DNA from 2 places in the Azospira sp. genome. Region 2 is predicted to be linked to the other one. Evidence: predicted binding sites of a transcription regulator. Region 2 holds the regulator's gene; the other holds the start of a gene.
The links. The regulator sigma-54, encoded in region 2, starts transcription at its own class of promoters, with help from an activator protein. The targets are predictions, from matches to a motif close to TGGCACGCTTNCTGCTNA.

Region 1 (7,467 bases), on a different contig from region 2:
TGCCGCCGCGGATAGCGCACCTTGGCCACCTCATTCAGGTAGTCCCAGTGAAAGAGCATCTGGGCCACGTCCGTCTTGGCGTCCCGCCCGGTGTAGATGCCGCGGATGACGAACTCCCAGGTGCCGGGAAAGATGGTGCCCTTCAACTGCACCACATCCCCCACCTTGAAGCCGTACTGGGCCGCCAGCTTGCGCCCGACGACGGCCCCCTTGCGGTCCCGGGCGAAGGCGGTGCGCTCGTCGTCGCTGAGCAGGTACTCCGGGTACAGCTCCAGATAGTTGGGGTCCACCGCGAACTGGGGAAAGAAGTTCTTCGGCTCCTTGTAGATGCCGCCGAACCAGTTGGCCGTGGTGATGGCCTTGACCCCGTCGATCTGCCGGATCTTCTGCTTGTAGGTCAGAGGCAGGGGGAAAACCAGGGAAATGGAATTGCGCGTCACCAGCCGGGCGTTGGACGCCCCTTCCGCCCCGGCGTACCAGGCATCCACCACCGTGGACAACAGCCCGAAAGACAACACCGCCACCATCAACCCCACCAGGGTCAGCAAGGTGCGCAGCTTGTGCCGGAAGGCGTTGCGGAGGACGAGATTGAGGAGGATGAAGAGCACAGGGAACTCCGGGAGATGTTGCATTATAGGCGGAGCGGAGTTCCAGGCAGGTTATGGGAAGGGCTCGATGCATGGAGGCATGCAACTGGATCGTCATTCACCAACAACCACCGCTTACATGCTCTTAGAATATGGGCAACTATTTGAGCAACCTGGTCATCCCACACAACATATGCGAAAGCTACAAATTCGATTCTGGCTGATTGTCCTAGCGTGGTTCTTATATGGGCAGATGATTGCCGGTGGGCTCTCTGCAGGCTATCTCAACAATATTGGGGTTTATGCTTGGGAGGCTTTTGGGCAATACATTCCCTCGATAGCACGACTACATGAGTCTTATGAAATATTGCCAAGACTTCATTCTTCGCTAATGTTGATGTCCATGCCTTTCTTATTCATCGCGCTTCTTCTCACCGATGTTGAAGGCTCTGTTGAAGGCGTTCGAAAGAAGGGCACAGAGGTGCCCGCAACCATCTTCATAATTCTCATGGGCAGTATGGTCTTCGTTGCAGGTTTCGGTGCTCGACGCTTCAACGGCAGCTTTTTCACCTTCTCAATTGGTGCATCTTTCCTGACTGCAGTCTCAGCATATTGCTTCCGTGCTGCTTACTGCATCGTGTTTCAGTCACCGCACAGACCAAGCCATCAAGAATCACCAGGGCGACCAGGGCAATAGGGATCTCCTATGAGAAAAGCTCTTCTCGAATACCTCGGGGCACTAAGCGCCATCGGTGGCATAACGCTATTGCTGTTTTCCTTTGTCCGACGCAAGGATATTCGGGACTTTCTGTGGTCATTTCTACTGCATGGAAAAATCTCACAGGATTGGGATGCTGCTGTGCTCCTGGCGCTCGGGGGATGCTTAACCGCCTTTGCTGTCTATTCGGGAGTATTGGGACCCCACCGTGATGGCAGAAAAAGTTGAATCGCCATCACCAGAAGCCATCAACCCAAAACCAGGGATCACGTCCCGCAAAACGTCTGAAACGTCCGCATGAATTCCCGGGGTGCCGGTTCGGCTAGGTCGGCGTAGCGGGGCTGTTCCCGGTAGGGCTCGGCCAGGGCGCCGAGCAAATGGTGGAAGGGTGCGAGATCGCCCTGCTCGGCGGCATCGAGGGCTGCTTCCACCTGGTGGTTGCGGGGAATGAGCCAGGGGTTGTGCCGGGCCATGGCGGCGGCCCGGGCGGCCCCGGCCACGCGGGCGTTGTCCCCCTCCCCGTCGGCGGCGGTGCACTGCCGGCGCCAGCGTTGCAGCCAGGCGGCGAGGGCGGCGCCATCGGCGAACAGCGTTCTTAGCCGCTCCTCCCGGCCTTCGGCCGCTTCTCCCAGATAACGCCAGGCCAGGGTGAAATCCACGGACTGGGCCTGCAGCAGGGCCAGCCAGTCGCCGCCCAGGGCCTCGGCCTCAGCCCCGCCATCGGGCAGGCCCAGCTTGGCTTTCAAAGCGGCCAGCCAATGCTCTTGGTAGCGGGCGGGGAAGGCTTCGATGATGGCCGTGGCCCGCGCCACGGCCCGTTCCATATCGGCATCGATGAGGGGCAACAGAGTCTCGGCGAAGCGGGCCAGGTTCCAGGCGGCGATCTCCGGCTGCCGGCCGTAGGCATAGCGACCCTGGCGGTCGATGGAGCTGAACACGGCCCCCGGGTCGTAGGCCTCCATGAAGGCGCAGGGGCCGTAGTCGATGGTTTCGCCGGCGAGACTCATGTTGTCCGTGTTCATGACGCCGTGGATGAAGCCCACCGCCATCCACCGGGCCACCAGGGCGGCCTGGCGCTCGGCCACGGCCCGCAGCAATTCCAGATACCCATTCTCCGCCCCGACCAGTTCCGGGTAATGGCGGGCGATGGTGTAGTCGGCCAGTTGCCGCACCTGGGCCGGGCCGGCGTGGGCGGCGAAGAACTGGAAGGTGCCGACCCGCAGATGGCTGTCCGCCACCCGGGTGAGGACGGCGCCGGGCAGGGGACGCTGCCGCCGCACCGGCTCGCCGGTGGCCACCACGGCCAAGGCCCGGGTGCTGGGAATGCCCAGGGCGTGCATGGCTTCGCCGGTCAGCACCTCCCGCAGCATGGGGCCCACGGCGGCCTTGCCGTCGCCGCTGCGGGAGAAGGGGGTTCGACCCGAGCCCTTGAAGGCGATGTCGCGGCGCCGGCCCTGGCCGTCGATCACCTCCCCCAGCAAAAGGGCCCGGCCATCGCCCAGCTGGGGCGAGAACTGGCCGAACTGGTGGCCGGCGTAGGCCTGGGCGATGGGGCTGGCGCCCTCCGGCAGGGCGTTGCCGGAGAACAGGGCGGCCAGCTGATCCGGCGTGGCCTCCGCCAGGGGCAGGCCCAGTTCCCGGGCCAGGCCGGGGTTGAAGTGCAGCAGCCGGGGGGCCGGAACGGTGGCAGGCTGCCAGGGCACGGCGAAGCCGGGCAGGTCCCGGGCGTAGCTGTTATCGAAGGGGAAGGTGAAGGCGGGGGCGGTAGGGGCGGACATGCCTGAGTAGAACGGTGCCCGGCGGGAAAGTTCGCCCGGCCGCACCATAAAAAAAGGGGCGCAGCCCGCACCGGCCGCGCCCCTGCCAAGGGAGGAGACGTTTTAGAAGAAGCCCAACGCCTTGGGGCTGTAGCTCACCAGCAGGTTCTTGGTCTGCTGGTAGTGGTCCAGCATCATCTTGTGGGTCTCGCGGCCAATGCCCGATTCCTTGTAGCCGCCGAAGGTGGCGTGGGCCGGGTAGGCGTGGTAGCAGTTGGTCCACACCCGGCCGGCCTTGATGCCGCGGCCCATGCGGTAGGCGGTGTTGCCATCCCGGCTCCACACCCCGGCGCCAAGGCCGTAGGGGGTGTCGTTGGCGATTTCCAGGGCTTCGGCTTCGGTCTTGAAGGTGGTCACGGCCAGCACCGGGCCGAAGATTTCCTCCTGGAAGATGCGCATCTTGTTGTGGCCCTTGAACAGGGTCGGCTGGATGTAATAGCCCTCGGCCAGTTCGCCGCCGAGGCGGGCCCGATCGCCGCCCACCAGGCATTGGGCGCCCTCTTCCTTGCCGATGGCCAGGTAGGACATGATCTTGTCCATCTGCATCTGGGAGGCCTGAGCGCCCATCATGGAGTCGGTGTCCAGGGGACTGCCCTGCTTGATGGCCTTGACCCGGGCCAGCACCCGTTCCATGAAGTGGTCGTAGATGGATTCGTGGATCAGGGCCCGGCTGGGGCAGGTGCACACTTCGCCCTGGTTGAAGGCGAACAGCACCAGGCCTTCGATGGCCTTGTCGAAGAAGTCGTCGTCGGCGGCGGCCACGTCGGCGAAGAAGATGTTGGGGGACTTGCCGCCCAGTTCCAGGGTGGCGGGAATGAGGCTGTTGGCGGCGGCCTGGGCGATGACCCGGCCGGTGGCGGTGGAGCCGGTGAAGGCGATCTTGGCGATGCGCTTGCTGGAAGCCAGGGCCATGCCGGCATCGCGGCCGTAGCCGTTGACGATGTTGAGTACGCCCGGGGGCAGCAGGTCGGCGATCAGCTCGGCCAGCACCAGGATGCTGATGGGGGTGGATTCGGCGGGCTTCAAGACCACGCAGTTGCCGGCGCCCAGGGCCGGGGCCAGCTTCCAGGCGGCCATCAGGATGGGGAAGTTCCACGGGATGATCTGGCCCACCACGCCGAGGGGTTCGTGGAAGTGGTAGGCGATGGTGTTCTCGTCGATCTCGCTGATGGAGCCTTCCTGGGAACGCAGACAGCCGGCGAAGTAGCGGAAGTGGTCGGCGGCCAGGGGAATGTCGGCGTTGAGGGTTTCGCGGATGGCCTTGCCGTTATCCACCGTCTCCACGTAGGCCAGCATTTCCAGGTTGGCCTCGATGCGGTCGGCGATCTTCAGCAGGATGTTGGAGCGTTCGGTGGCGGAGGTCTTGCCCCACTTGTCGGCGGCGGCGTGGGCGGCGTCCAGGGCCAGCTCGATGTCCTCGGCGCCGGATTGGGCGGCCTGGGTGTAGGGCTTGCCGGTGATGGGGGTGATGACGTCGAAGTACTGGCCCTTGACCGGGGCCACCCACTTGCCGCCGATGAAGTTGTCGTAGCGGGCCTTGTACTGGTGTTTGGCGCCGGCGCTGCCGGGGGTCGCGTAAAGCATGGTGTCTCCTTCCGTTTTTATGGGGATCGAACAAGGCTCCATAAAGGGAGCCCGGCTTCTCCTTATCAAGGGCCGTGCCAACGCCGCCACCCAAGCCCAAGCCATTGATTCCTATGGCACCGCCCTCTGCCGCCGGCGGCGGTCGCCGCCCCGTGGCACGTCCCGTCCCGGCACAGCTGTACCAAAATGACACACCCGGCCGGACACTTCCGGGGAAAGCATTGCACCGGGGAAACAGAGGGCTATACTCGCCGGACCACACCATCCGACCCGTCAGAGGCCGGAGCGAAGGAGACATTGATGAACCATCCGCACCCGCGGGCTGGCGCTCCCTTGCTGCGCCAGGCCCGACGCCTGTTTCTCGAGCAGGGCGAGCTTCCCCCCGGCCTGGTGGACGAGCGCCTGCTGCGCTCCTGGCACCGCAGCCGCGGCGCCGGCCTGGAGCCGGTGGGGCGCAACCCGGAAACGCCGCGCCTCTCCGAACAGCACCTGCGCCAGGCCCTGGAGCGCCACCAGGAATTCGTCGCCCACGCCGAGCCGGTCATGGAATACCTCTACGCCCAGGTCCAGGCCTCCCACAGCATGGTGGTGCTGGCCGACAACCGGGGCCTGCTGGTGCATGCCCTGGGGGACCCGGACTTCCTCGGCAAGGCCGAGCGGGTGGCCCTGGCCCCCGGCGCCTCCTGGCACGAGCAGCACCGGGGCACCAACGCCATCGGCACCGCCCTGGCCGAAGGCGCCGCGGTGGAAATCCACGGCGCCGAGCACTTCCTCGAACGCAACACCTTCCTCACCTGCGCCGCCGCCCCCATCCTCGATCCGTCCGGCAAGCTCCTCGGCGCCCTGGACATCTCCGGCGACCACCGCAGCCACCACCCCCACACCCAGGGCCTGGTGCGCACCGCCGCCCAGATGATCGAAAACCGGCTGCTGCTCTCCCGCCACCGCCGCCACATCCGCCTGCACCTGCATCCCCGGGCCGAAGGCATCGGCACCGTGGCCGAAGGGGTGCTGGCCCTCTCGGAAGACGGCTGGATCGTCGGCGCCAACCGGGCCGCCCTGGCCATGCTCGGCCTGCAGCCGGCAGACCTGGGGGCGACGCCCCTGGAGCGGGTGCTGGACAGCCGCAGCGAGGACCTGCTCGACTGGGGCCGGCGCCAGGGCCAGCAGGCCCTGCTGGTGAACACCCGGCGCGGCGGCAGGCTGTTCCTGCAGATCCACGCCGGCAAGGCGCCCATCCCCGTCGGCACTGCCGCGGCGAGCACCCCGCCCCAGGACGCCCTGGCCGCGCTGGATACGGGCGATGCCCGGCTGAAAGCGGCTCTGGACAAGGCCCGCAAGGTGGCAGGCAAACCCATTCCCCTCCTGCTCCACGGCGAATCCGGGGTCGGCAAGGAACTGCTGGCCCAGGCCATCCACCGCAGCAGCCCCCACCGGAAAGGCCCCTTCGTCGCGGTGAACTGCGCCGCCCTGCCGGAAAACCTGATCGAGGCCGAACTCTTCGGCTACGCCCCCGGCGCCTTCAGCGGCGCCCGCAAGGAAGGCAGCCCCGGCCGCCTGCGCGAAGCCCACGGCGGCACCCTGTTCCTGGACGAGATCGGCGACATGCCCCTCAACCTGCAGAGCCGTCTGCTGCGGGTGCTGCAGGAACGCCAGGTGACGCCCCTGGGCAGCGGCAGGCCGGTGGCGGTGGATTTCGCCCTGGTCTGCGCCACCCACCGGCCCCTGCGCCAGGAGGTGGAAGCGGGCCGCTTCCGCGCCGACCTGTATTACCGCCTAAACGGTCTCACCCTGACCCTGCCGGCCCTGCGCGAGCGCAGCGACTTTTCCGCCCTGGTGGCGCGGCTGCTGGCGGAAATGGCCCCCGGGCGGAGCCTGGCCCTGACTCCGGCGGTGGCCAGGGCCTTCGCCGACTACGCCTGGCCGGGCAACCTGCGCCAGCTGGCCAACGCCCTGCGCACCGCCACCGCCCTGCTCGAGGCAGACGAGGAATGCATCGACTGGCCCCACCTGCCGGACGACCTGGCGGAGGAACTGCAGCAGCGCCCCCTTGCCGCCGACGCCGCCGCGACGATGGCGGAGCCGGCGCCGGACCGGCTGCAGGAAGTCTCCCGCCTGGCCATCCAGCGGGCCGTGGCCGCGGCCCGGGGCAATCTGTCGGAAGCGGCCCGGCGCCTGGGCATCAGCCGCAATACCCTGTACCGCAAGCTGAAGGCCGGCGCCGCGGGGGAAGTTTCGTAAACGTCCAAGACGGCCGGCCTGACACCCAATAAGGACGGGCCTGTGCGGCATGGCATGCCGGACAGGCCCGTTTTCATTGGCTCCCGGGGCAGGCCCCGGTGCTGGGATCAGCGCGGACGGATTTCCTGGCGGGCGGAGAGTTCGCCCTTTTCCAGATGCATGATGGCGTGGGCCGATTCCGCCGCCCGCTGGTCGTGGGTGACCATGACGATGGTTTTGCCCAGCTCGTCGTTGAGGCGCTGCAGGAGGTGCAGGATGTCGCCGGCTGACTCCCGGTCCAGGTCGCCGGTGGGTTCGTCGGCCACGATCAGGGTGGGGTCGGTGATGAGGGCCCGGGCGATGGCCACCCGCTGCTGCTGGCCGCCGGAAAGCTCGTTGGGTGTGTGGTCCATGCGGTCCGCCAGGCCCACCATGGAAAGGGCCAGTTCGGCCCGCTCCCGCCGCTCGGCTTTGCCGAGGTTTTTCAGCAGCAGGGGCAGTTCCACGTTTTCCAGGGCGGTCAGCACCGGCATCAGGTTGT
Region 2 (7,467 bases):
CCGCTCGGAGAAAAACCACAGGCTGCTGAGGGCGGCGGCGACCACCGCCGCCACCGCCAGATGGCGCCAGCGGCCCTGGTCCAGGCCTTCCCGGGGCTGCAGCCAGGCCAGCAGCAGGGGGGCCAGCAGCTGGGTGCCGGCCAGGTCGCCCACCCACCAGCCGCGCCAGGCGGGCAGCAGCTGGGCTGCCTCCAGGCTGCCGCCCAGGCTCAGAGCACCGACGCCCAGGCTGGCGCTGATGGCGCCGCCCAGCACGGGGGCACTGAAACACAGGTGCAGCACGTCCTGGGGGCGGCCCAGGCGCGGATCGAACTGCAGCGGGCCCCGCAGCAGACGGTAGCCGGCCCAGGCGCCGAGGGCGTTGCCGGCGCCCATGAGCAAGCCGGTGAGGGGAGCAAAGCCGCTGATGAGGGCGCTGCCCAGGGTGGCCAGCAGCACTGCCGGCCACAGCCGGCCGCCACCCAGGACGAGGGCGGCCAGGGCAATGCCGGCGGGGGGCCAGAAGGGAACGAAGAGGCCGTGGCCGGCAGTGCCGATGGCCATGGTCAGCTGGGCCACCGCCAGATAGGCGGCAAACACCAGCAGCAGCCCCGGGAGCAGGGGCAGGCGGGCAGCGGGGAGGGGAGCGGCGGCCGGGGGCGCCAATAATCGCTTTAGCATAATTTGCGCCATTTTCCCTGCTTTGCCGCGGTGTTCCAAGGCCTTTGATGCTGGGGATAACACGTAGTCCGGGTAACTTGGCGTAGGCCGGAGGGTTTGTGCCATAATCAGCCGCTTGATTTTGGGGAATTCAGTCATGGACGACAACAAGGCCAAAGCACTAACCGCCGCACTGGCGCAGATTGAAAAGCAGTTCGGCAAGGGCGCCATCATGAAGATGGGCGAGACCGAAGTGGACAAGGGCGTGGACGTGGTGTCCACCGGCTCCCTGGGCCTGGACGTGGCCCTCGGCGTGGGCGGCCTGCCCCGGGGCCGGGTGGTGGAAATCTACGGTCCGGAATCCTCCGGCAAGACCACCCTGACCCTGCAGGTCGTGGCCGAGATGCAGAAGCTGGGCGGCACCGCCGCCTTCATCGACGCGGAACACGCCCTCGATCCCCAGTACGCCCAGAAGCTGGGCGTGAACATCGGCGAGCTGCTCATCTCCCAGCCGGACAACGGCGAACAGGCCCTGGAAATCGCCGACATGCTGGTGCGTTCCGGCGGTGTGGACGTGATCGTGGTGGACTCCGTGGCCGCCCTCACCCCCAAGGCCGAAATCGAAGGCGAGATGGGCGATTCCATGATGGGCCTGCACGCCCGCCTGATGAGCCAGGCCCTGCGCAAGCTCACCGCCAACATCAAGAAGACCAACACCCTGGTCATCTTCATCAACCAGATCCGCATGAAGATCGGGGTGATGTTCGGTTCCCCGGAAACCACCACCGGCGGCAACGCGCTCAAGTTCTACGCCTCCGTGCGCCTGGATATCCGCCGTATCGGCGGCATCAAGAAGGGTGACGAGGTGATCGGCAACGAAACCCGCGTCAAGGTGGTGAAGAACAAGGTCTCCCCGCCCTTCCGCGAAGCCCTGTTCGATATCCTCTACGGCGAAGGCATCTCCCGCGAGGGCGAGATCATCGAACTGGGGGTGGCCAACAAGCTGATCGAGAAGTCCGGCGCCTGGTACTCCTACAAGGGCGAGAAAATCGGCCAGGGCAAGGACAACTCCCGGGAATTCCTCAAGGCCAACCCGGCCATTGCCCAGGAAATCGAAGGCAAGATCCGGGAAGCCCTGGGCGTGGCCAACCCCGCCCCGGCGGCCGCAGCCGGAGAATGACCCCGAGCCTGCGCCAGCGGGCCCTGGGGCTGCTGGCGCGGCGGGAGTACAGCCGGGCCGAACTGGCCCGCAAGCTGGCGCCCCACGCAGAATCCGAGGCTGAGCTGGAGGCCCTGCTGGACGACCTGGCGGCCCGCCGCCAGCTTTCCGATGCCCGCTATGCCAGTGAAAGGGTCGCCATCCGCGCCCGCCGCTACGGCGATGCCCGGCTGGCCCAGGAACTACGGCAGAAGGGCGTGGCCGAGGAAACCGTCGCCGCGGCCCTGGCCCAGGGCGGCAGCGAGCTGGAACGGGCGCGCCAAGTGTGGCAGAAGAAATTTGCCGCCCTGCCCGCCGATCTGGCCGAGCGGGCCAAACAGACCCGCTTCCTCCTCAGCCGCGGCTTTGCCGCCGCCACCGTCCGCCAGGTGCTGCAGGGCGGCTGGGACGACGAGTCCGGCAGCGACTGGTAGAACCCCCGGGCGACACCTCTGGCACAATGCCTTTACGCCCCCGCATTCATAGAATCCGATAGCCCATGTCCGAGCAGAACCCCGACCTCATCGCCAAGCTTTCCGCCAACAACCTGAAAAAGCGCTACAAGTCCCGCACCGTGGTGCATGACGTGTCCTTCGAGGTGGGCAGCGGTGAGGTGGTCGGCCTGCTGGGCCCCAACGGTGCCGGCAAGACCACCTGTTTCTACATGATCGTCGGCCTGGTGCCCTCCGACGGCGGCTCCATCCAGCTGCAGAATCAGGAAGTGACCCACTTCCCCATCCACAAGCGGGCCCATCTGGGCATTTCCTACCTGCCCCAGGAGGCTTCCGTCTTCCGCAAGCTCAACGTGGAGGAGAACATCCGCGCCGTGCTGGAACTGCAGAAGCTGCCCAAGCACGAGATCGACCTGCGCCTGGAGGAACTGCTGGAAGAGCTGCACATCGGCCACATCCGCGCTTCCAATGCCGCCGCCCTGTCCGGTGGCGAGCGCCGCCGGGTGGAAATCGCCCGGGCCCTGGCTACCTCTCCCCGTTTCATCCTGCTGGATGAGCCCTTCGCCGGCGTGGACCCCATCGCCGTGCTGGAAATCCAGAAGATCATCCGTTTCCTCAAGGACCGCAGCATCGGCGTGCTCATCACCGACCACAACGTGCGTGAGACCCTGGGCATCTGCGACCGGGCCTACATCATCAATGAGGGCCGGGTGCTGGCGTCTGGCCGCCCGGATGAGATCGTTTATAATGAAGACGTCCGAAAAGTATATCTGGGCGAGAGCTTCCGTCTCTGACGAGCCCAGTCTCCGAGTCTTTCCCTCAACCCGCTCATTGCCGCCGGCCCCTTCGGCCCCGGGTCCATGAAACCAACCCTCCAACTCAAACTCTCGCAGCACCTGGCCCTGACGCCACAGCTGCAGCAGTCCATCCGGCTGCTGCAACTGTCGACGCTCGAGCTGGAGCAGGAGTTGGAGAAGTATCTGCTGGAAAACCCCCTGCTGGAGCGCGAGGACGAGAACTACGAGCCCTCCTACAGCGGGAGCGAAGGCGAATACGCCGGCAGTACGGCCGAGGCTGCTGCCGAAGGCCCGCGGGAAGGCGATAGCGGCGAATCCGGTGAAGGCGCCGACAGTCACGGCCCCGAAGAAGTCCGGGACGACAGCCGGGACAGCCTGGGCGAAGGCGAGGACTGGTTTGCCGAAGGCAGCTACCCTTCCGCCTCCCGCGACGAGGACGAGGATTCCGACTTCCAGGAAGTGCAGGCCGCCAACACCTCCCTGCGCGACCACCTCAACTGGCAGCTGGGCCTGATGCAGCTCTCCGAGCGGGACCGGCAGCTGGTCAGCTTCCTGATCGAGGCTCTGGACGAGGACGGCTACCTGACCCAGCCCCTGGAGGAGCTGCAGGAAGCCCTGCCGGAAGAGCTGGAAATCGACCTGGACGACCTGCAGATCGCCCTGCGCCACCTGCAGCACCTGGACCCGACCGGTGTCGGCGCCCGCACTCCGGGCGAATGCCTGGCCCTGCAGCTGGAAGCCCTGCCGGCCGACGAGGTGCGGGACCAGGCCCTGAAGCTGGTGCGCCATCACCTGGAACTGCTGGCCGGCCGGGACTTCACCAAGCTGAAGAAGCTGCTGGGCTGCGACGACGAGCGCCTGCGCGCCGTCACCAACCTGGTGAAGAGCCTCAACCCCCGGCCCGGCGCCCAGTACGCGCCCCTGGATGCCCGCTACATCACCCCGGACGTGGTGGTGAAGAAGGTGCGCAACCAGTGGACCGCCAGCATCAATCCGGACGCCTACCCGCGCCTGCGCATCAACCGGCTCTACGCCGAGATCCTCTCCAAGCAGCGCGGCTCCAGCCTCTCCGGCCAGCTGCAGGAGGCCCGCTGGCTGATCAAGAACGTGCAGCAGCGTTTCGACACCATCCTGCGCGTGTCCCAGGCCATCCTGGACCGCCAGCGCCAGTTCTTCGAACACGGCGAGGTGGCCATGCGTCCCCTGGTACTGCGGGAAATCGCCGAAACCCTGGGCCTGCACGAATCCACCGTTTCCCGGGTGACGACCCAGAAGTACATGGCCACCCCCCGGGGCATTTTCGAACTCAAGTATTTCTTCGGCAGCCATGTGGCCACGGATACGGGGGGCGCCTGTTCGGCCACCGCCATCCGGGCCCTGATCAAGCAGCTGGTGGCGGCCGAAGACCCCAGAAAACCCCTTTCGGACAGTCAAATATCCGAAATTCTTGGCCAACAAGGCATTGTTGTGGCGCGTCGAACCATTGCAAAATACAGAGAAGCGCTCAACATTTCGCCGGCCAACCTACGCAAGTCCATCTAAAAAAGGAGCGAGCCATGAACCTGCACATCACCGGACATCACCTGGAAGTCACCCCGGCGATCCGCGACTACGTCACTGCCAAGCTGGAGCGGGTTACGCGTCACTTCGACAGCGTCATCGACGTCAACGTCATCCTCACCGTGGAAAAGCTGAAGCAGAAGGCTGAAGTCACCGTGCGCGTGCCCGGCAAGGACATCCACGTGGATGCCGAGGATGCCGACCTGTATGCCGCCGTGGACACCCTGATCGACAAGCTGGACCGCCAGGTGCAGAAGTACAAGCAGAAGGCCCAGGATCACCACCGCGACACCATCAAGAATCACATCGAAGAGTGATCTGATTCCCTCTCCGGGACTGGGACGAAAGGCATAGGCGGCGGGGTCGTTTTCCGTTATGATCCCGCCACTTTTCGCCAGGTATCCTGCCTGAATCCCAGTCTCCAACCGGCCCTGCCGCCGCCATCCCGCTGTTCGGGGAAGGTTCCCGCCCCATGGATCTGATCGCCAAACTCCTCCCTCCCGCCCACATCCTGCTGGACCTCGAAGCCAGCAGCAAGAAGCGGGCATTCGAGCAGGCCGGACTGCTGTTCGAGAACAACCTGGGCATCGCCCGGGCCACGGTTTTCGACAGCCTCTTCGCCCGGGAAAAACTCGGTTCCACCGGCCTGGGCCAGGGGGTTGCCATTCCCCACGGCCGCATCAAGGGGCTCAAGGAAGCCGCCGGCGCCTTCATGCGCCTGTCCGCCCCGGTGCCTTTCGATTCCCCCGACGGCAAGCCTGTCGGCCTGATGTTCGTGCTGCTGGTGCCGGAACAGGCCACCGAGCAGCATCTGCAGATTCTTTCCGAGCTGGCCCAGCGTTTCTCCGACCGGGCCTTCCGCGAGGCCCTGGGCGCCTGCGACAACACCGACGACGCCCACCGCCTGTTCACCGACTGGGGGAACCATGCGGCAAATCTCCATCAGCCAGCTGTTTGAGGACCACCAGGACAAGCTGTCCCTGACCTGGGTCGCGGCCCAGGGCGCCGAACGCTCCATCGAGATCCGGGAGCGGGGCAACTACGGCGCCGACGTGGTCGGCCACCTCAACCTGATCCACCCGGAACGCCTGCAGGTCATCGGCGCCGCCGAGTACCAGTGGCTGAGCCGGGTCAATCCTGAGCGCCTCAAGGCGCAGATGAACGAAATCTTCGCCGCCCAGCCCCCCGCCGTCATCGTCGCCGAGGGACTGGAAGTGCTGCCGGCCGTGCTGGAGGGCTGCGAGAGCACCGGCACGCCCCTGTTCACCACCGCCAAACCCTGCTCGGCCGTGATCGACCTGCTGCGCATCTACCTTTCCCGCCGCCTGGCGGACACGGTGTCGGTGCATGGCGTCTTCATGGACGTGCTGGGCATGGGCGTCCTCATCACCGGCGATTCCGGCGTCGGCAAGTCCGAACTGGCCCTGGAACTGATTTCCCGGGGCCACGGCCTGGTCGCCGACGACGTGGTGGAACTGGCCCGCATCGCCCCCGCCACCATCGAGGGCCGTTGCCCTGGCATGCTGCGGGACTTCCTCGAAGTGCGGGGCCTGGGCCTGCTCAATATCCGCACCATCTTCGGCGAGACCGCCTCCCGGCGGAAAATGAAGCTCAAGCTGATCGTGCACCTGCAGAAGCCGGTGGCCGGGGTGGATGCGCCGCGCCTGCCCCTGGATGCCCAGACCCAGGAGATCCTCGGCGTGGCCGTGCGCAAGGTGGTCATTCCGGTGGCTGCCGGGCGCAACCTGGCGGTGCTGCTGGAGGCGGCGGTGCGCAACAGCATCCTGCAGCTGCGCGGCATCGACAACATGCAGGAATTCATCACCCGGCAGCAGAAGCTGCTGCTTGACGACGATATTTGACGAACGCATAGTGGTAAGCCCTGCCTGACCACTGACGGAGACACCATGAAAAAGATGCTGCTTGCCCTGTGTTCCCTGGCCTGTATCGGCCTGGCTCCCGTTGCCGGCGCCGCCGACGCGGCCAAAGCGCCGACGCCCCAGCAGGAGCGCATGAAGAACTGCAACAAGGAAGCCGGCGAGAAGGGCCTCAAGGGCGACGAGCGCAAGGGCTTCATGAAGACCTGCCTCTCCGGCAAGACCGCCGACGCTCCCGCCGCCAATGCGGAGTGCCAGTCCAAGGCCGCGGAGAAGAAGCTGGCCGGTGCCGCCAAGGCCTCCTTCATCAAGAAGTGCGAAGCCGACAGCCAGGCTGCCAAGTAAGCCAGGGGCGGACTTCCCGCAAAAATGCCAGCCGATTGAAGGCTGGCATTTTTTTTGACAGAATGGCCTGCCCCATTCCACCTGCCCCGGCGTTGATGCCGGGGACTTTTCCTGGAGTCCCGAGATGAAGCCTGCCCCCCTGCGTGCCGCTTCCCGCCTGCTCTGCTGTGGCCTGCTGCTGGCGGCAGCCGGCGGCGCCCGGGCCTTCAGTTTTGCCGAGGACGAGAAGCAGGGTGCTGCCGAGGAGGAGGGCCGCCGCGGCCGCATCGCCCAGCATCTGGCCGTTCCCTGCAAGGCTGCATTGCGCAACCAGGGCATCCTGGTGGCCCTGGCCGACCAGACGGCCGACGGCTACCAGCTGCAGGGCAGCAAATACGGCCGCCATGCCGCCGTGATCAACCAGAAGCTGAAGGCCCTGGGCCTGAAGACCTACACCGCCGAGGAGCAGCGGGCCCGCATCGCCCAGGCCGAGATGGAAGCCTATTTCCGCAACGACCCGGACGCGGCCCTGGCCGCTTCCAGCAAGCTGGGCGCCGCCTTCGTCCTCAAGGGCGGGGTTTCCACCCGCACCGCCTACAACCCGGTGGTGCGCCTGCCCG

Region 1: adh (aldehyde dehydrogenase) is a predicted target of sigma-54. The motif match lies at 4,769-4,786, and genes of this name have one in related genera.

Annotation. Positions count from the first base shown of each region.
Region 1 covers NZ_JAOTRW010000004.1:333,649-341,115, forward strand. The annotation lists gene OEL49_RS07490 (ABC transporter permease) at 1-608, opposite strand, end outside; gene OEL49_RS07495 (hypothetical protein) at 688-1,284, shown strand; gene OEL49_RS07500 (protein adenylyltransferase SelO) at 1,572-3,083, opposite strand; gene adh (aldehyde dehydrogenase) at 3,186-4,706, opposite strand; gene OEL49_RS07510 (sigma-54-dependent Fis family transcriptional regulator) at 5,007-6,947, shown strand; gene OEL49_RS07515 (ABC transporter ATP-binding protein) at 7,055-7,467, opposite strand, start outside.
Region 2 covers NZ_JAOTRW010000006.1:224,923-232,389, forward strand. The annotation lists gene OEL49_RS10805 (PAS domain S-box protein) at 1-660, opposite strand, end outside; gene recA (recombinase RecA) at 797-1,819, shown strand; gene recX (recombination regulator RecX) at 1,816-2,271, shown strand; gene lptB (LPS export ABC transporter ATP-binding protein) at 2,337-3,083, shown strand; gene OEL49_RS10825 (RNA polymerase factor sigma-54) at 3,150-4,628, shown strand; gene hpf (ribosome hibernation-promoting factor, HPF/YfiA family) at 4,643-4,963, shown strand; gene ptsN (PTS IIA-like nitrogen regulatory protein PtsN) at 5,119-5,604, shown strand; gene hprK (HPr(Ser) kinase/phosphatase) at 5,573-6,508, shown strand; gene OEL49_RS10845 (PsiF family protein) at 6,554-6,868, shown strand; gene OEL49_RS10850 (hypothetical protein) at 6,993-7,467, shown strand, end outside.